Linked DNA regions of Sphaerotilus microaerophilus. Each later gene encodes a partner of the first gene's protein in a complex. Links are inferred from orthologs where the notes say so. Each region holds a gene or a part of one and is shown in the gene's direction. Other genes may lie near its edges. The genes, in order: holA, NGK70_RS13410 and dnaX.

Region 1 (6,340 bases):
GCCGTCAGCAAGGTCGCCGAGTTGCTCGCCGCCCAGGGGCTGGGCGAGAAAAAGACCACCTGGCGCCTGCGCGACTGGGGCATCAGCCGCCAGCGCTACTGGGGCACCCCGATCCCCATCATCCACTGCGACAGCTGCGGCGCCGTGCCGGTCCCCGAGCAGGACCTGCCGGTGGTGCTGCCGATCGACTGCGTGCCGGACGGCTCGGGCAACCCGCTGGCCAAGCGCGAGGACTTCCTGGCCGTCACCTGCCCCTGCTGCGGCAAGCCGGCGCGCCGCGAGACGGACACGATGGACACCTTCGTGGACAGCTCCTGGTACTACATGCGCTACTGCGACCCGACCAACGCCGACAAGATGGTCGCCGAGGGCACGCAGTACTGGATGGGCGCGGGGAATTCGGCCGGCACGCCGGGCATGGACCAGTACATCGGCGGCATCGAGCACGCCATCCTGCACCTGCTGTACGCGCGCTTCTGGACCAAGGTGATGCGCGACCTGAAGCTGGTCAGCGTCAGCGAGCCCTTCACCCGCCTGCTCACGCAGGGCATGGTGCTCAACCACATCTACTCGCGCCGCGGCGAGAAGGGCGGCATCGAGTACTTCTGGCCGCACGAGGTGGAGAACGTCTTCGACGCGGGCGGCAAGATCGTCGGCGCCAAGTTGAAGAGCGACGGCTCGGCGGTGGACTACCAGGGCGTGGGCACCATGTCCAAGTCCAAGAACAACGGCGTGGACCCGCAGGCGCTGATCGACCAGTACGGCGCAGACACCGCCCGCCTGTTCGTGATGTTCGCCAGCCCGCCAGAGCAGACGTTGGAGTGGAACGACGCCGGCGTCGAGGGGGCGCACCGCTTCCTCAAGCGCGTCTGGGGTTTTGCGGCGAAGAACGAGGCCCGGCTGAAGACCGCCACCGCCGGCAACCTGAGCGAGGCGCCGCTGCGTGCCGAGGCCAAGGCGCTGCGCCGCGAGCTGCACCTGGTGCTCAAGCAGATCAGCTACGACTTCGAGCGCATGCAGTACAACACCGTGGTGTCGGGCTGCATGAAGCTGCTCAACGCGATGGAAGCCTTCAAGCCGGACGGCTCGGCTGGCGACGACGCGGTGCTCTGCGAAGCCGTTTCGGTGCTGCTGCGCGGCCTCTATCCCGCCTGCCCGCACCTGACCTGGTCGCTTTGGCAGGAACTGGGTTTTGCGGCTCGCCTGGGCGACCTGCTCGACGCACCCTGGCCCGCGGTGGACGAGGCCGCGCTGGTGCAGGACGAGATCGAGCTGGTGCTGCAGGTCAACGGCAAGCTGCGTGGCGCGATCAAGGTGCCCGCCAGCGCCGACCGGGCCGCGATCGAGGCGGCGGCCGCGGCCAGCCCCGACGTGGCCAAGTTCGCCGAAGGCCGGCCGGTGAAGAAGATCATCGTCGTGCCCGGTCGGCTGGTGAACGTGGTCGTCTGACCCGGCTCGTGATGACGATCTCGCGGCGCTCCTGGCTGGTCGGCTCGGCCACCGTGGTGTCCCTGGCATTGGCCGGTTGCGGCTTCCAGCTGCGCCGCCCGCCCGAGCTGCAGCTCAAGCGCATCCACCTGGCCGGCTTCTCGCGCTACTCCGGCCAGGCCGACGAGCTGCGCCGCCAGCTGCGTGCCAGCCCGGGTGTCACGCTGGTGGAGGCGCCCGCCGAGGCCGACCTGGTGCTGGAGGCGCTGCTCGACAGCCAGAATCAGGTCGCCACCTCTACCACCGCCGCTGGCCAGGTGCGTGAACTCAGCCTGCGCACGCGGCTGCGCTACCGCGTGCGCACGCCCGGCGGGCGCGAATTGATCGAGCCCACCGAGCTGGCGCTGGCACGCGACATGACCTTCGAGGAGTCGATCTCGCTGGCCAAGGAGCAGGAGGCGCAGATCCTCTACCGCGCGATGCACGCCGACATCGCCACCCAGGTGCTGCGGCGGTTGGCCACGATCGGCCCGGCTGCCGTGGCCGAGGCTGCGTCCGCGGCTTCGGCCGCATCGGCTGCTGCGGCGGCGGCCTCGGCCCGCTGATCGCAGCGCACCGGTCCACGCCATGCAGCTGCGCGCCGAACAGCTCCCCCAGGCCCTGGCCCGCGGCCTGCGCCCGGTGTACGTTGTCTACGGCGACGAGGCCCTGCTGGCGCAGGAGGCCGCCGACACGGTGCGCGCCGCCGCCCGCCAGGCGGGCTACAGCGAGCGGGTGGTGCACACCGTGCAAGGCGCGCACTTCGACTGGTCCGGCCTGCTGGGCGAGACCAGCGCGCTCAGCCTCTTCTCCGACCGCCGCCTGATCGAGATCCGCATCCCCGGCGGCAAGCCTGGCAAGGAGGGCTCCGAGGCGCTGCAGCGGCTGGTTGAGACGCTGTCGGACGACAACCTCATCCTCGTGCTGCTGCCGCGGCTGGACCGCACCCAGCTCGCCAGCGCCTGGTTCACCGCGCTGGACGGTGCCGGCGCCAGCGTGCGCGTCGACCCCATCGAGCGCCCCGCGCTGCCGCAGTGGATCGCCCAGCGCCTGGCCGCGCAGGGCCTGCGTGTCGAGGACGGCGAGCCCGGCCAGCGCGCGCTGGCCTTCTTTGCCGACCGCATCGAAGGCAACCTGCTGGCCGCGCACCAGGAGATCAGCAAGCTGGCGCTGCTGCATCCCAGCGCGACGCTGGGCTTCGAGCAGATCGAATCGGCCGTGCTCAACGTGGCGCGCTACGACGTCTTCAAGCTCGGCGAGGCGGTGCTGGCCGGCAACGTGCCCCGCGCACTGCGCATGCTCGACGGCCTGTGCGCCGAGGGCGAGGCCGCCGTGCTGGTGCACTGGACCCTGTCGGAGGATCTGCGCGCGCTGCGCCGCGTGCAGATCGCGCTGCGCGAGGGCAAACCGCCCCCGCTGGCGCTGCGCGAGGCGCGTGTCTGGGGCCAGAAGGAGCGCCTGCTGGAGCGCGTGCTGCCGCAGCTGCCCGATGCCCCCCTCGACGCCCTGGTGGCCGACGCCCACACCGTGGACGGCATCGTCAAGGGTCTGCGCGATCCCGCCTGGCCGCTCGACCCCTGGGAGGCGCTCAGGCGGCTGATGCTGCAGACGGTGGAGGCGCTGCGCCCGCTGCCCAAGCGGGGCGCTGCGCCGCCGCCGCCGCTGGCGCTGCGGCCCTGAGGGCGGGAAAACCCGTAGAACAAGGGCAGATCCCTGGCCCCTTGAAAGCCCGCACATCGTTCCTATAATCTCGCTGTTAGCACTCGCAGGTGATGAGTGCTAGTGATCCCGGGTGGTGTTCTCTTTGGTGAACCTGCCGGGGGAGGTGGGCGGCGTTTGCGCCCTGCCGGCGACGGCCCCACCGATTCCCAAACAGTCCAGTCTTTCCTCCCTAGGAGATACGATGAAACTTCGTCCTCTGCACGATCGCGTGATCGTCAAGCGCCTCGAACAAGAAACCAAGACCGCTTCGGGCATCGTGATCCCCGACAACGCCGCAGAGAAGCCCGATCAGGGTGAAGTCCTGGCCGTGGGCCCGGGCAAGCGCAACGACAAGGGCGACTTCGTGGCCCTGAACGTCGCCGTGGGTGACCGCGTCCTGTTCGGCAAGTACAGCGGCCAGTCCGTCAAGGTCGACGGCGAAGAGCTGCTGGTCATGCGCGAAGAAGACCTGTTTGCCGTGGTGCAGAAGTAAGCCTCGGGCTGCTTCTTCCCCTCCACGCAAACCATCCCCTATTTGAAGAATTCGGAGTAAACACATGGCAGCTAAAGACGTCGTCTTCGGTTCCGACGCCCGTCATCGCATGGTCGAGGGCGTGAACGTCCTGGCCAACGCGGTCAAGGTCACCCTGGGCCCCAAGGGTCGCAACGTGGTCCTGGAGCGCTCCTTCGGCGCCCCCACCGTGACCAAGGACGGTGTGTCCGTGGCCAAGGAAATCGAGCTCAAGGACAAGCTCCAGAACATGGGCGCGCAGATGGTCAAGGAAGTCGCTTCCAAGACCAGCGACCTGGCCGGTGACGGCACCACCACCGCCACGGTGCTGGCCCAGTCGATCGTGCGCGAAGGCATGAAGTTCGTCGCCGCCGGCATGAATCCGATGGACCTGAAGCGCGGCATCGACAAGGCGGTCATCGCCCTGGTCGCCGAGCTGAAGAAGCAGTCCAAGGCCACCACGACCAGCAAGGAAATCGCGCAGGTCGGCACCATCTCCGCCAACAGCGATGAAGAAGTCGGCACCATCATCGCCCAGGCGATGGACAAGGTCGGCAAGGAAGGCGTCATCACCGTCGAAGACGGCAAGAGCCTGAACAGCGAGCTCGACGTCGTCGAAGGCATGCAGTTCGACCGCGGCTACCTGTCGCCCTACTTCATCAACAACCCGGAAAAGCAGGCTGCCCTGCTGGACAACCCGTTTGTCCTGCTGTTCGACAAGAAGATCAGCAACATCCGCGACCTGCTGCCCACGCTGGAGCAAGTGGCCAAGGCCGGCCGTCCGCTGCTGATCATCGCTGAAGAAGTCGAAGGCGAAGCGCTGGCGACCCTGGTGGTCAACACCATCCGCGGCATCCTGAAGGTCGTGGCCGTCAAGGCCCCGGGCTTCGGCGACCGCCGCAAGGCCATGCTCGAAGACATCGCCATCCTGACGGGCGGCAAGGTCATCGCCGAGGAAGTCGGCCTGACGCTCGAGAAGGTCACCCTGGCCGATCTGGGCCAGGCCAAGCGCGTCGAAGTGGGCAAGGAAAACACCACCATCATCGACGGCGCTGGCGCTGCTGGCGACATCGAAGCGCGCGTCAAGCAGATCCGCATCCAGATCGAGGAAGCCACCAGCGACTACGACCGTGAAAAGCTGCAAGAGCGCGTGGCCAAGCTGGCCGGCGGCGTGGCGGTGATCAAGGTTGGCGCGGCCACCGAAGTCGAGATGAAGGAGAAGAAGGCCCGTGTCGAAGACGCGCTGCACGCCACCCGTGCCGCCGTTGAAGAAGGCATCGTGGCCGGTGGTGGTGTGGCCCTGCTGCGTGCCCGTCAATCGGCTGGCAGCATCAAGGGTGACAACCACGACCAGGACGCCGGCATCAAGATCGTGCTGCGCGCGATCGAGCAGCCGCTGCGCGAGATCGTGGCCAACGCCGGTGGCGAGCCCAGCGTGGTGATCAACAAGGTCCTGGAAGGCGCGGGTACGTACGGCTTCAATGCCGCCAACGACACCTACGGCGACATGATCGAGATGGGCATCCTGGACCCGACCAAGGTGACCCGCACCGCGCTGCAGAACGCAGCCTCCGTGGCCGGCCTGATGCTGACCACCGAGTGCATGGTCGCCGAGTCCCCCAAGGACGACGCACCGGCCATGCCGGGCGGCGGCATGGGTGGCATGGGCGGCATGGACATGGGCATGTGAGTCCGGTTGCCTGAGCGCGGCTCGCCGCGTTCAAGCCAGCAAAAAGGCCGCAGCGATGCGGCCTTTTTGCATTTGAGCGACCAGACACGTCAAGCCCGGGCCGAGGCGACGGCTGGTGTTCGTGGGCACGACCGCGAAGTGACATTTTTGGTCGCCCCAGCGTCGTCAACCGGCTCTGATGGGTCTCCATGCGCGCAAAAGCTCCTCAAAAGTGCAGGTTCTCTGCGAGATCAGGCTGGCACGGGAACTGCATGATGAGTCCTTGTTCTTGTCCCAACTGGAGGTTACAGATGAAACGTGTTCAACAGGGCTTCACGCTGATCGAACTGATGATCGTCGTGGCGATCATCGGCATCTTGGCTGCCGTGGCGCTGCCGGCTTATCAGGATTACACCAAGCGCGCGAAGATGTCTGAAGTCATCCTGGCCGCGTCGCAGTGCCGCACGTCGATCAGCGAGGCTATCCAGTCGATGCCGACGACGTCGATCGGTACGGCGAATGGATGGGGCTGTGAATCCACTAGTCCCTCGAAGTACGTTGCGTCGGTGGCCACTGGTATCAACGGTGTTGTCACGGTGACCACCCAGGGTTTCAATGACGCAGCCATCGATGGTAAGACCATCACGCTGACGCCTTATTCGGACATTGCAATGGCTAATGCCATCGACGTGTCGGCCGCCGCCAAGGATCAGGGCAAGCAAGTCGCCGCGTGGAAGTGCGCGGCGGGCACGCTCACCCCCAAATATCTCCCGGGTTCCTGCAAGTAACGACACCTGCTTTAGGTTCGACTCAAAGAGGGGGCTTCGGCCCCCTCTTTCCGTTTTCGGGCCTCAGAGAATGCATCCGATGAATCGAGCACAATGCCGGCTCTGATGAGTCAAGCTATACCCCCATTCAGCGGCCGGACCGACGGCGGTGCGGTCACTTCGATCGGTTGGCTTGTTGTCGCTCTCCCCTTCCTGATCGCCTTC
Region 2 (6,308 bases), 1.8 Mb from region 1 along the record:
GGGGCAGCAACCGCAGCAACGGGCCCTCGCTGGCGCCCAGGTGCAGGCTGCCGGTGTCGGTGGCGGCGATCTTCAACTCGGCGATCAGGCGCCAGCCACCGCCGAGCGGATCTGCAGCGGCCGTCGCCACCTGCCCGGCGGGCTGGCCGGCGTCGCCGCTCCAGAACACCTCCTGGCCGGGCAGGGCGGGGGCATCACCCGCGAGCAGGAAGGCGCGGCGCTTGAGCTTGCCCAGGTAGTGGCTGCGCGCCACGATCTCCTGGCCGGGGTAGCACCCTTTCTTGAAATCGACGCCGCCCACCAGCTCGTAGTTCAGCATCTGCGGCACGAACTGCCCGGACGTGGCGGCCACCACCGGGGCGACGCCCGAGGACACTTCCAGCCAGGCCCAGGCCGCAGCGTCCAGCGCCGGCAGGCCGGCCAGCAGGGCGTCCGCCTCGGCCACCGGGCCGATCCAGAGCCACCGGGGCTGGCCTTCGGCATCGGGCAGGCGGATCAGCATCGCGCCGCCACGGTCCGCCTTGGCCCAGGTGGCGGCCGGCGCCTCGGCGCCAAGCGCCTGGGCAGCGGCCGGGCCCGCCAAGCCGACCGCGACCAGCTCGCCAGCGGCATCGCTGAGCTTGGCCTTGGCGCGCATCACGAACATGCCCAGGCGCTTGAGCGTGGCGGGCAGCAGATCGGCACTGCAGGCCAGCCAGAACTCCTCGGCTGAATGGCGGCCGACGATCAGGCTGGCGAGCATGCGCCCCTGGGGCGTGCAGTAGGCGGCCAGGCGGGCGCGATCGGCGCCGAGCAGCTTGACGTCGTTGCTGATCTGGCCGTGCAGGAAGGCCGCGGCGTCCGCACCGACGGCACGGATCAGGCCCAGCCCGGGCAGGCGGCAGGCGCCGCCCGCTGAGGTCGTGGTGGCAGGAGAGGCGATGGTGTCCATGCGCTCATTATCATCAGCGACCATGGAACAGCGCCCCACCGGGAATTGGTTGCAACGGCACGCACGCCCGCCGGGCAGGGGGGGCAGGGCGCAGGGCCGGCTGCTGTCCGCCTTGCTGATCCTCGTGCTGCTGCTGGCCGTCGGCACGGCCGCGCTGGTGGGCTGGTGGCTTCACCAGCCGCTGGAGCTGGCGCAGGGCACGGTGGAGCTGGAGGTGGAGCCCGGCCAGTCGCCGCGCGAGATCGCGCGCAGCGCCGTGGCCGGTGGCGTGCAGGTGCAGCCCTTCCTGCTCTACCAGTGGTTCCGCTGGTCGGGCCAGGCGCGGCAGATCCGTGCCGGCAGCTACGAGATCACCCCGGGTACCACCCCACGCGGCCTGCTGCGCAAGCTGGTGGTGGGCGACGAGAGCCTGGCCACGCTGCGGCTGATCGAGGGCTGGACCTTCCGCCAGGTGCGCGCCGAGTTGCAGCGCACCGCCGGCCTGAAGCTGCAGACCTCCGGCATGAGCGAGGCGGAACTCATGGCCGCCCTCGGTGCGCCCGGCGTGCCGGCCGAAGGGCGCTTCTTCCCGGACACCTACGCCTTCTCCAAGGGCAGCAGCGACCTGGCGGTGCTCAAGCGTGCGCAAGCGGCGATGCAGCGCCGCCTGCAGGCGGCCTGGGAGCAGCGCGCGCCCGACTCACCGCTGAAGTCTGCCGAGCAGTTGCTGACGCTGGCCTCGATCGTCGAAAAGGAAACCGGCCGCGCCGCCGACCGCCCCCAGATCGCCGGGGTGTTCCTGAACCGGCTGAAGATCGGCATGCCGCTGCAGACCGACCCCAGCGTGATCTACGGCCTGGGCGAGGCCTTCGATGGCAACCTGCGCAAACGCGACCTGCAGGCCGACACGCCCTACAACACCTACACCCGCCAGGGCCTGCCGCCCACGCCGATCGCCATGCCCGGGCGCGACGCCCTCTGGGCGGTGGTCCAGCCCATGCCGACCAAGGCGCTGTACTTCGTCGCCCGCGGGGACGGCAGCAGCGAGTTCAGTGCCACGCTGGCCGAACATAATCGCGCCGTGGACAAGTACCAGCGCAAGGCCCAGCAGCCGTGACATCGCCCGAATTGACGACGCCCGGCCCATCAACCCCAGCTCCCTTGGCAGGAGCAGCAGGCCCGGCGGGCCCGGCAAGCTGCTTCGTGACCGTCGAGGGCATCGACGGGGCTGGCAAGACCAGCCATGTGGACGCGATCGCCGAGCGCTGGCTGGCCCGCGGCCTGGAGGTGCTGCGCACCCGCGAGCCCGGCGGCACGCCGCTGGCCGAGGCGCTGCGTGAGCTCTTCCTGCACCGCCGCATGGACGCGTTGACCGAGGCGCTGCTGGTCTTCGCCGCCCGGCGCGACCACCTCGTGCAGGTGATCGAGCCGGCGTTGGCGCGTGGCGCGGTGGTGCTCTGCGACCGCTTCACCGATGCCACCTTCGCCTACCAGGGCAGCGGGCGCGGCTTCGACCAAGGCGTGCTGGCGCAGCTGGAGGCCTGGGTGCAGCAGGGCCGCCAGCCCGACCTGACGCTGTGGTTCGACCTCGACCCTGCCACCGCCGCCCAGCGCCGCGCCGCCGCCCGCACGGCCGACCGGTTGGAGGCCGAGTCGCTGGACTTCTTCGCCCGCGTGCGTGCCGGTTATGCCGGGCGCGCCGCGGCCGATCCGGCCCGCTTCGCCCGGCTGGAGGCTGGCGGCACGCTGGAGCAGGTGCGCGCCCAGGTGCTGGCCGTGCTGGAGGCGCGCGGATGGTGAGCTCGACCCGCCGTTCGGCGCCGGCCCGCGAGTCGGCCGCTTCCGCCGCTGCAGCAGCGCCGCGCCCGCCGCTGCCCTGGCTGGATGCACCGCTGGCCCAGGTGCTGGCGACCCAGCGCGCGCATGCGCTGCTGGTGTACGGCCCGCAGGGCGTCGGGCAGCTGGATTTCGCACTCGGCCTGGCCCGTGCCTGGCTCTGCGAGACGCCCGCTGCGGCGCGCCCGCAGGGCCTGGCCTGCGGCCACTGCGCGGCCTGCCACCTGGTGGACGAACGCAGCCACCCCGACCTGCGGCTGATCGTGCCCGAGGCGCAGCGCGCCGAGGCCGGCCTGCCGGTGGACGAGGCCGGCAGCGACGACGAGGGCAAGAAGCGCAAGCCCAGCCGCGAGATCAAGGTCGACCAGATCCGCACCGCGCTGAACTTTGCCGAACTCACCGCCGGCCGGGCGGCGCACAAGGTGCTGGTCCTGTTCCCGGCCGAGGCGATCAACCCGATCGCTGCCAACGCCCTGCTCAAGACACTGGAGGAGCCTGGCGCGATGCGCTTCGTGCTGGCCAGCGGGGCACCGCAGGCGCTGCTGCCCACCATCCGCAGCCGCTGCCAGGCGGTGCAGCTGCAGATGCCCACGCGCGAAGAGGCACTGGCCTGGCTCGGCGCGCAGGGGGTCGCGGATGCCGCCGTGCTGCTCGATGCGGCGGGCGGGCAGCCGCAGGCGGCACTGGCTTTGCATGCCGCCGGGCTGGACGCTGCGGCTTGGCGCCAGTTTCCCCAGTGGGCCGCGCAGGGCCAGGCCGCGCCCGTGGCCGGCTGGCCGCTGCCGCTGCTGATCGATGCACTGGCCAAGCTCTGCCACGACCGCGCGCTGGTCACCCTGGGCCAGCCCGCGCGCTACTTTGCCCACAGCGAGCTGCGAGCGGGCAACCTGGACGCGCTCACCCGCTGGGCGGCCGACCTGCGCCGCCGCTCGCGTGTGGCCGAGCACCCTTTCAGTGCCGGCCTGGCGGTCGAGGCGCTGATGCTGCAGGCCCGCCTGTGACGGGCACCGGGCCTGCCACTGGCGCAGTGACAGCGGGCCAGACAAGCGGGCCGGGCAGGCCATGCGGCCCGGTGGCGCAGGGCGAGCCCGGGATTGGTGCGGTTTTTCGCGCTCAGTTCTCACGCTCAGGCACCTGAGGGCCCGATAAACTGCCTACCCATGAACGAGCCCGTTTCCCGTCCCTTCGCGAACAGCACGGTGGCGCCCAGCACGCCGCGCCCCAGCGTCATCCAGCTGGTGTTCAGGGAAAAGGGGGCGCTGTACGCGGCCTACATCCCGCTGTTCGCCGAAGGCGGCCTGTTCGTGCCCACCACGAGGGAGTACCGCCTGGGCGAGGACGTCTACCTGCTGCTGACGCTGCCCGATGACCCGCAGCGCTACCCGGTGGCCGGCAAGGTGGCCTGGCTGACGCCGGCCAATGCCTCGGGCGGGCGTACCCAGGGCGTGGGCGTGCGCTTTCCCAGCGACGAGAAGACGCGCGCGCTGCGCGTGCGCATCGAGGAAATGCTCGGCACGGCGATCCAGTCGGCCAAGCCCACCCAAACGATCTGATCTCCCACTCCCCGTAGCGGCTGACGCCGCTCCCCTCGAAGGGGGGCGCCGCCAGTGGACCGGCAAAGCCGGATCCTCGGCCGATGCTGGCTGATCTCACAGCGCTACGGAACCTGCGCGGCTTCCCCTCACGATGTACATCGATTCCCACTGCCACCTGAGCTTCCCCGAACTGCAGCAGCGTCTGCCTGAGATCCGCGCCGCGATGGCCGAGGCGCAGGTCGACCGCGCCCTGTGCATCTGCACCACGCTGGAGGAGTTCGACGCGGTGCACGGCCTCGCGCTGGCGCATGACAACTTCTGGGCCACGGTGGGCGTGCACCCGGACAACGAAGGGGTCACCGAACCCACCGTGGAGGACCTGGTCGAGCGCGGCCGGCGCGAGCGCGTGGTGGCGGTGGGCGAGACCGGGCTGGACTACTACCGCATCGGCGAGCGCAGCCTGGCGGACATGGCCTGGCAGCGTGAGCGCCTGCGCGTGCACGTGCGTGCGGCCCGCCAGCTTGGCAAGCCGCTGGTGATCCACACCCGCAGTGCCTCGGCCGACACGCTGGCCATCCTGCGCGAGGAGGGGGCCGATCAGGTCGGCGGCGTGTTCCATTGCTTCACCGAGACTCAGGCGGTGGCCGATGCCGCCCTGGACCTGGGCTTCCACATCTCGTTCTCCGGCATCCTGACCTTCCGCAACGCGCAGGACCTGCGTGACGTGGCCATGCGCGTGCCGCTGGAGCGCTGCCTGATCGAGACCGACAGCCCCTACCTGGCGCCCATGCCCTACCGCGGCAAGCTCAACACGCCGGCGCTGGTGCCCTACGTGGCGGCCGAGCTGGCGCGGCTCAAGCAACGGGATGTGGCAGAAGTGGCAGAAGTGACCAGCCGAAATGCCGAGCGACTGTTCGGCCTGACGGCCTCCAGCGCGTAGCCGACGGCGTCGGGCGGCAGCGGGCAGGATCCGGATTGCACGCCCAAGTCATTGATTCGGCAGGGAAAAACTGCATGACTGTGGCCGGGGAGGGCTCCCCGGGAGTGGCCATCGCCGACGCACAACGGCAGGCTGCCTGACGTCCTTGTCAGACAAATTCCGACACGGTTTTTCGTGTTTGGGCCACTGCCGCGGCGGGGCAGGGATCTCTACAGTGAGCTCCATCGACAACGCCACCGACCCAAGGAGCCCACCATGACCGCACTGCACCACGCCCATCCCTTCGCCGTGATGATGAACCCGGAAGCCGTGCTGCAGGCGGTGGAGCGCTCCGAGCGCATGCAGCGCCTGCAGCGCCGCGTGTGCCGCCCGCTCGACAAGCCGCTGATCCCGCGGGTGGCTGCGGATGCCCTGGCCTACGACCAGGCGATCGACGACGAGTCTGACGAGGACCTGTCCGGCCAGGCCTGAACGACCCGGCTCGCCCGGCACGTCTGGTTCGACGTGCCCCGGCCCCCGCGGCAGCGCGCTTTGCTGCCCGGCGGCCGTGCTAAAAACGCCGATCCCGCGCCGGGCCCCTTGAGGGCCGCTGGCGCCAACCCGCCCAGGCCCCGTGTCCGGGCCGTGAAGGATCGGTGATGACCGTCAGGACCCTCCTGAAAATGGGCGACCCGCGGCTGCTGAGGGTGGCCCGGCCCGTGCTGCAGTTCGGTACGCCCGAGTTGCAGGCGCTGCTGCGTGACATGGAAGACACCATGGCTTCGGCCGGCGGTGTCGGCCTGGCGGCGCCGCAGATCGGCGTCGACCTGGCGGTGGTGGTCTTCGGCTTCGAGCGCAGCGAGCGCTACCCGGATGCACCCCCCGTGCCGCGCACCGTGCTGATCAACCCACAGATCACGCCGCTGGGCGATGACGAGGAGGAGGGCTGGGAGGGCTGCCTCTCGGTGCCCGGCCTGCGGGGCGTGGTGCCGCGCTTTGCGCGCATCCGCTACAGCGGCTTCGACGAGGTGGGCCGGCGCATCGAGCGCGAGGCCGAGGGCTTCCACGCCCGCGTGGTGCAACACGAGTGCGACCACCTGATCGGCAA
Region 3 (6,332 bases), 2.6 Mb from region 1 along the record:
ACAGGCCGCCCACCAGCTCGCCGCCGATCCAGGTCTCGACCGAATGCACCTGACCGGCGGCGTGCCAGCGGCCGTAGGCCGACTGCAGCTCGGGAACGATCCAGGTGCCGTCCTGGCCCTCGCGCGGGGTGCCGGCGCAGGCGGCGAGGACGCGGTCGAAGGCGCTGTCAAAGCGGATCTCGCAGCCCGGCGTGCCCAGGAAGCGCCGCAGCGTCTTGCGCAGGGAGCGGTGCAGGCGAAAGTGCGCCACCTGCAGGACCATGCGCGGGTCGGTGGTCCACCACAGCACCGGCTGGCCTGGGCCGTACCAGGGAAAGATGCCGTGGCGGTAGGCCAGCCGCAGCCGGGCCGGGTTCAGCCGCCCGCCCGCGCAGAGCAGGCCGGGCGCGTCGCTGCCCGGCCCGAGCGCCTGTCGCGTGGGCGGGAAGGGTGTGCGGTCGTCGTCCTCAGGCAGCCAGGGGATCATCGGCGGCCCAAGCGCTGGTGGGAGGATCAGCGCAGCTGCAGGTCATCCGCACCGAACTCGATGCCCAGCGGCTCGACGATCAGCCGCTTCGGCCCCGCCTCGACGTGGCCAGCGACAATCGCTGCCACGCCCTGCGCTTGGGCGACCGCGACGGTGCGCTCGGCGTCGTCGGCACGGACGAAGATCGCGAAGCCGGCGCCCATGTTCAGCGTCGAATAGGCCTCGCGGTCGTCCTGGCCCGCATGGCGCTGGATGAAGCCCAGCACCGGCGTGACCGGCGGGACCTGGCGGATGCGGTAGGTCAGCGTCGAGGGGTGGCGCAGCAGCTTGCGCCAGCCGTGGCCGGTGATGTTGGCGCAGTAGTGCGGCGTGATGCCGGCCTTCCACAGTGCCTCGGTCACCGGGGAGTACAGCACGGTGGGGGCCAGCAGCGCGTCGCCGTAGGTCAGGCCGGGATGGTGGATCGGGTCGACCTCGGTCAGGTAGCCCTGCGGCAGGCGCTCGACCAGCTTGCGCGCCAGGCTCAGGCCGTTGGCGTGGATGCCCGAGGAGGCCAGCAGCACGATGGCATCGCCTTCGCCGAGCCGGTCACCGACGGACAGGCGCTCCTTCGGGTTGATCAGGCCGGTGCAGGAGGCCGCCAGGTCCACCCGGCCGCCTTCGACGATGCCGGCCAGTGCGGGCGTCTCACCGCCGCCCCAGGCCACCTGGCAGGTCTCGCAGGCGGCCTTCCAGCCGGCCACCAGGGCCTGGGCGCGCTCGGCGTCGCCGAACCAGTCGCTGCCGCCGGCGGCCCAGTAGGCCTGCACCACCAGCGGCGTGGCGCCGACCGTGATCAGGTCGTTGATCGCCATGGCGATCGTGTCCTGCGCGATGCGGTCGTAGTAGCTCTTGCCGGTGAGCCTGGCCATCTCGTCGGCCACCAGGGTCTTGGTGCCCAGGCATTCGACGATGGAGGCGAGGTAGAACGGGCCGACGTCGACCACGTAGGCCGATTCGCCGCGCGAGGCGGCCACCTCGGTGAAGCCATGGGCGGCCAGCTGCACCGCGGTGGACGCGGCGGCGCGCTGCGCGCTGATCTTGAGCGGGTCGATCAGGTCGTACTGGACGCCGGCCTGTTCGTAGCTGAGGGTTTCGGGGCGGACCGTGTGATCCGGGGTGGAGGGGTCTGGGGCGTGCATAGCTCGCGATTATCGGAGACGCGGCGCTCCCGTGGCGCACCGGTCGTGATGTCACGGTGTGAGCGGATCCAGCCCGTGGGCCGACCCGTAGGTCGACCCGTAGAATCGCGCCCCCATGAGCTACCTCGTTCTCGCCCGCAAGTACCGGCCGCGCAGCTTTGCCGAGATGGTCGGGCAGGAGCACGTGGTGCAGGCCCTGGGCAATGCGCTGACGCACCAGCGCCTGCACCATGCCTACCTGTTCACCGGCACGCGCGGCGTGGGCAAGACCACCGTCTCGCGCATCCTCGCCAAGAGCCTGAACTGCACCGGCGTGGACGGCAATGGCGGCATCACCGCCCAGCCCTGCGGGGTCTGCCCGGCCTGCCGCGACATCGATGCGGGCCGCTACGTCGACTATGTCGAGCTGGACGCGGCCTCCAACCGCGGCGTCGACGAGATCAGCCAGCTGCTGGACCAGGCGGTCTACAAGCCGGTGGTGGGCCGCTTCAAGGTCTACATGATCGATGAAGTGCACATGCTCACCACGACGGCCTTCAACGCCATGTTGAAGACGCTGGAAGAGCCGCCCGAGTACCTGAAGTTCGTCCTGGCCACCACCGACCCGCAGAAGGTGCCGGTCACGGTGCTCAGCCGCTGCCTGCAGTTCAACCTGCGGCCGATGGCGCCCGAGACGGTGTTCGAGCACCTGCAGACGGTGCTGGCGGCCGAGGCCATCGAGGCCGATGCCGGCTCGCTGCGCCTGCTGGCACGGGCCGCACGCGGCTCCATGCGCGATGCGCTGTCGCTCACCGACCAGGCGATCGCCTTCGGCGCCGGCCGGCTGGAGGAGGGCGCGATCCGCCAGATGCTGGGCGCGGTGGACCGCGGCCATGTGGTGCGCATCCTGGAGGCGGTGGCCGCCGGGGACGGCGTGGCGCTGGTGCGCACCGCCGACGAGTTGCGTGCACTGGGCCTGTCGGCCGCCGGCACGCTGGAGGAGCTGGCCACGCTGGCGCAGCAAATGGCCGTGCTGCAGGCGGTGCCGTCGGCGGTCGATCCGCTCGACCCCGATGCCGCCACCGTGCAGCGCGTGGCCGGCCTGCTGGCGCCTGACGAGACCCAGCTCATCTACAGCGTGGCCCTGCACGGCCGTGCCGAGCTGGCGCTGGCGCCCGACGAGTACAGCGGCCTGGTGATGGTGCTGCTGCGCCTGCTGGCCTTCAAGCCGTTCGGCGATGGGGCTGGCTTGCCGAAGGCATCGCGCGATGTGGCGGCGATGCCTTCACCCGCCCCCGCACCGGCGGCGGCTGTTGCACCTGCAGCGGCGAAGCCTGCGCCCACCCCGGCGGCGGTCAGCCAGGATCTGCGCCGGCCGGCCCTGCCCAGCGCCTGCGTGGCGGTGCCGGTGTCCCCGGCGCCGGTGGTCCAGAGCCCGGTCGCAGCCCGTCCGGCCTACCGGGTGCCTGCGCCTGTTTCCACGCCTGTTCCCGCACCTGCTCCCGTGGCCATGCCGGTGCCTGAGGCGGCAGCGTCGCCACGGCCCGTGCCCGCGGCGGCTGCTCGGCCTGCACCCGCGCCTGTGATCCGGCCAGTGAGTGCCCCGGCGGCAGACAGCAGCTCGGTGCCGCCCTGGGCAGACTGGGACGAGGAGGACACCAGCCTCCCGGCTCGCTCGCCTGGCGCCACGGCGGCGCCAGCGCGGCTGGCCGACGACGCCGAGGTCTCTGCGGCGTCGATGCCGGCGCCCGGCCCGGTGACCGGCCCAGTGAGCGGCCCGGTGAGCGGCCCGGTGAGCGGCGCCGAGGTCGACCCCGTCCACGTCGCCTGCACCGACCGCTGGCTGGCCTGCTGCGAGCAGTGGTTCGAGCGCAATGTGCTGTTCGGGCTGGTGCGCGAGCTGGCCTGGCAGGCCCAGTGCATCGCCATCGACGAGCAAGCCGACCCGCCGCGCTGGACCCTGCGGGTGGAGCGCGAGTCGCTGCGCCAGGGCAGCCACCGCGACCGGCTGCAGGAGGCGCTCTCCGAACTGCTGGGCCGGCCGGCCGCACTGGACATCGTCGCCGGCGTGGTGAGCGACAGCGCGGCCCGCCGCGACGCCGCCGCCAAGGCCTACGCGCAGGAGGAGGCCGAGTCGATCATCCGCAATGATCCGCTCGTGACCGAGCTGCTCGCACGTTTCGCGGGGGCGCGCATCGTGCCCGGCTCGATCCGCCCCGCCTGAACGCTCTTTCCCATTTCCGAACCCATCCCGAAAGGACACCCATGCTCAAAGGACAACTGGCCGGCCTGATGAAACAGGCGCAGGCGATGCAGGACAACCTCAAAAAGGCGCAGGACGAACTGGCCAACGTCGAGGTGGAAGGCCAGTCCGGCGCCGGCCTGGTCAAGGTCACGATGACCTGCAAGCACGACGTCAAGCGCGTCGCGATCGACCCCAGCTTGCTGGCCGACGACAAGGACATGCTGGAAGACCTGGTGGCCGCCGCCTTCAACGACGCGATCCGCCGCGCCGAGACGGTCAGCCAGGAAAAGATGGGCAAGCTGACCGCCGGCATGCCGCTGCCGCCGGGCATGAAGTTCCCGTTCTGATCCGCGGCGGGCAGCGACCGTGGCCAGCGGGGCACGCCATGCCGAACCGCCAGCGCGTCCGGCCGATGCGCTGGGCCGCCTGATCGAGGCGCTGCGGCGCCTGCCCGGCGTGGGCGTCAAGTCCGCCCAGCGCATGGCCTACCACCTGCTGCAGCATGACCGGGATGGCGCGCTGCAGCTGGCCCATGCGCTCGACGAAGCGGTCCACCAGGTGCGTCACTGCGAGCGCTGCCACACCTTCACTGAGCAGCCGGTGTGCACCACCTGCCTGGATCCGCTGCGCGACGCGCGCCAGCTCTGCGTCATCGAGACGCCAGCCGACCAGGCGGCAGTGGAGCGCACCGGCAGCTACAAGGGCCTGTACTTCGTGCTGATGGGCAAGCTCAGCCCGCTGGACGGCATCGGGGCGCACGACATCGGCCTGCCGGTGCTGCTGGAGCGTGTGGGCGACGGCACGGTGCAGGAGGTCATCGTCGCCACCAACTTCACCGCCGAGGGCGAGGTGACGGCGCACGTCATCGCGCAGGCGCTCCAGAAGGCTGGCGTGCGGGTCACACGCCTGGCGCGCGGCGTGCCGATCGGCAGCGAGCTGGAATACGTCGACCTGGGCACCATTGCCCACGCACTGGTCGACCGGCGCTGATCACCACGCCACCGCAGCAGGCCGCCACGGTTCCGCCGCCTGAGCCGCCCGTCCGGGTGAGCGCGGCGCCACAGCCCCGCCCGTCAATCGTCCGCGCGGCGGGCGACCTTCACGTTGCTCCGGCTGCGCTTGGCCACGCTACCGGCCTGCGGGCCCGCGGCGGAGGAGGGGCGAGCGACCTTGCGCTGCGGCGCCGCGCCGGCGCGGGCCTTGGCCTTGACCTTGTTGGGCTGGTAGACCACCAGCGCCTGGCCGGCCTTCAGTGCGCTGCTGGTGCCCACCTGGTTCCACTGTGCGAACTGGGCTGGGCTGACGCGGTAGCGCCGCGCCAGGCTCGCCACGGTATCGCCCTTGCGTGCCTTGAGGCTGACCTTGCGCATCGGCGGCAGGTCGGGTGCCAGGGCCATCTGACCGTTGTCGGCCAGGGCCTCGGGCACGTCAGCCACCCGACGCTCGGAGCGCGGCACCAGCAAGGCGGAGCCGGCCTTGACCAGCATGCGCGGCGGAATGCGGTTGACCTCGCGCAGCGTGGCCTCTGACATGCCCGTCTGGCGGGCCGCCTCGGCCGGGCGCATGGTCTTGGGCACCACCCAGGCGGTCCAGCTGGCGAACTGGCCACGGTGCTGCTTCAGCTGCTGCACGAAGCGGTCGGCATTGTCGAAGGGCAGCAGCACCTGCGGCGTGCCGGCCGCGAGGATCACCGGCTTGCTGTGCTGCGGGTTGAGGTTGCGGAACTCATCGACGCTGAGTCCGGCCAGCCGTGCGGCCAGGGCCACGTCGATGTCGCGCTGGATCGGCACGCTCAGGAAGTAGGGGTGGTTCTGGACCTCGGGCAGGGACAGGCCAAACGCCTTCGGGTCGGCCACGATGTGCTTCACCGCCAGCAGCTTGGGCACGTAGTGGCGGGTTTCGGCCGGCATCGACAGGCTGGCGTAGTCGGTGGGCAGGCCGGCCTTCTCGTTGCGCGCGAGGGCCTTTTTCACGTTGCCCTCGCCCCAGTTGTAGGCCGCCAGGGCGAGCTGCCAGTCGCCGAACATGCCGTGCAGGCGCCCGAGGTAGTCCAGTGCGGCGCGGGTGGAGGCGAGCACGTCGCGGCGGTCATCGCGGAACAGGTTCTGCTTCAGGTCGTAGTCGCGCCCCGTTCCCGGCATGAACTGCCACATGCCCGAGGCGCGGGCGGTGGAGATCGCGGTGGGGTTGAAGGCGCTCTCGATGAAGGGCAGCAGCGCCAGCTCCAGCGGCATCTTGCGGCGCTCGACCTCGGCAACGATGTGGAAGAGGTAGCGCGAGCCGCGCTCGGTCATGCGCTGCACGTAGTCGGGCCGGCTGGCATACCAGCGCTCGTGCTCGCGCACCAGGTCGCTGTCGAGCGGGGGCATGCCGAAGCCGCGGCGAATGCGCGCCCAGAGGTCGGCGTGGGTGGTAGCGGGGTCGAGCTGAACCGGAGCCTCGGGTTCGAGTGGATCGCTGG

What was found.
Region 2: the proteins of holA (region 1) and NGK70_RS13410 are in contact, whole or in part, in a cryo-EM structure (PDB 8GIZ), measured with the Escherichia coli proteins. The link is inferred for Sphaerotilus microaerophilus from one-to-one orthologs.
Region 3: the proteins of holA (region 1) and dnaX are in contact, whole or in part, in a cryo-EM structure (PDB 8GIZ), measured with the Escherichia coli proteins. The link is inferred for Sphaerotilus microaerophilus from one-to-one orthologs.

The regions. Positions count from the first base shown.
Region 1 is NZ_AP025730.1:1,314,364-1,320,703, forward strand. Bases 1,138-4,101 are described here. They hold holA (DNA polymerase III subunit delta), read left to right. Parts: upstream 1,138-2,055; coding sequence 2,056-3,147; downstream 3,148-4,101. Other genes in these bases: leuS (leucine--tRNA ligase), read left to right, coding at 1,138-1,449; NGK70_RS05805 (LPS-assembly lipoprotein LptE), read left to right, coding at 1,461-2,033; groES (co-chaperone GroES), read left to right, coding at 3,371-3,661; groL (chaperonin GroEL), read left to right, coding at 3,726-4,101. In the rest of the region: more of leuS, read left to right, coding at 1-1,137; more of groL, read left to right, coding at 4,102-5,369; NGK70_RS05825 (pilin), read left to right, coding at 5,660-6,136; NGK70_RS05830 (PglL family O-oligosaccharyltransferase), read left to right, coding at 6,242-6,340. UniProt on the Escherichia coli protein: Part of the beta sliding clamp loading complex, which hydrolyzes ATP to load the beta clamp onto primed DNA to form the DNA replication pre-initiation complex.
Region 2 is NZ_AP025730.1:3,093,361-3,099,668, forward strand. The notes cover bases 1,794-4,725. They hold NGK70_RS13410 (DNA polymerase III subunit delta'), read left to right. Parts: upstream 1,794-2,703; coding sequence 2,704-3,747; downstream 3,748-4,725. Other genes in these bases: mltG (endolytic transglycosylase MltG), read left to right, coding at 1,794-2,027; tmk (dTMP kinase), read left to right, coding at 2,072-2,710; NGK70_RS13415 (PilZ domain-containing protein), read left to right, coding at 3,907-4,299; NGK70_RS13420 (TatD family hydrolase), read left to right, coding at 4,433-4,725. Outside these bases: CAF17-like 4Fe-4S cluster assembly/insertion protein YgfZ, read right to left, coding at 1-931; more of mltG, read left to right, coding at 1,035-1,793; more of NGK70_RS13420, read left to right, coding at 4,726-5,221; NGK70_RS13425 (hypothetical protein), read left to right, coding at 5,477-5,692; def (peptide deformylase), read left to right, coding at 5,860-6,308. UniProt on the Escherichia coli protein: Part of the beta sliding clamp loading complex, which hydrolyzes ATP to load the beta clamp onto primed DNA to form the DNA replication pre-initiation complex.
Region 3 is NZ_AP025730.1:3,948,187-3,954,518, reverse strand. The notes cover bases 1,351-4,306. They hold dnaX (DNA polymerase III subunit gamma/tau), read left to right. Parts: upstream 1,351-1,762; coding sequence 1,763-3,850; downstream 3,851-4,306. Other genes in these bases: recR (recombination mediator RecR), read left to right, coding at 4,238-4,306; NGK70_RS16810 (YbaB/EbfC family nucleoid-associated protein), read left to right, coding at 3,892-4,218; NGK70_RS16820 (AIR synthase related protein), read right to left, coding at 1,351-1,647. Outside these bases: aat (leucyl/phenylalanyl-tRNA--protein transferase), read right to left, coding at 1-466; more of NGK70_RS16820, read right to left, coding at 493-1,350; more of recR, read left to right, coding at 4,307-4,861; NGK70_RS16800 (transglycosylase SLT domain-containing protein), read right to left, coding at 4,945-6,332. UniProt on the Escherichia coli protein: Part of the beta sliding clamp loading complex, which hydrolyzes ATP to load the beta clamp onto primed DNA to form the DNA replication pre-initiation complex.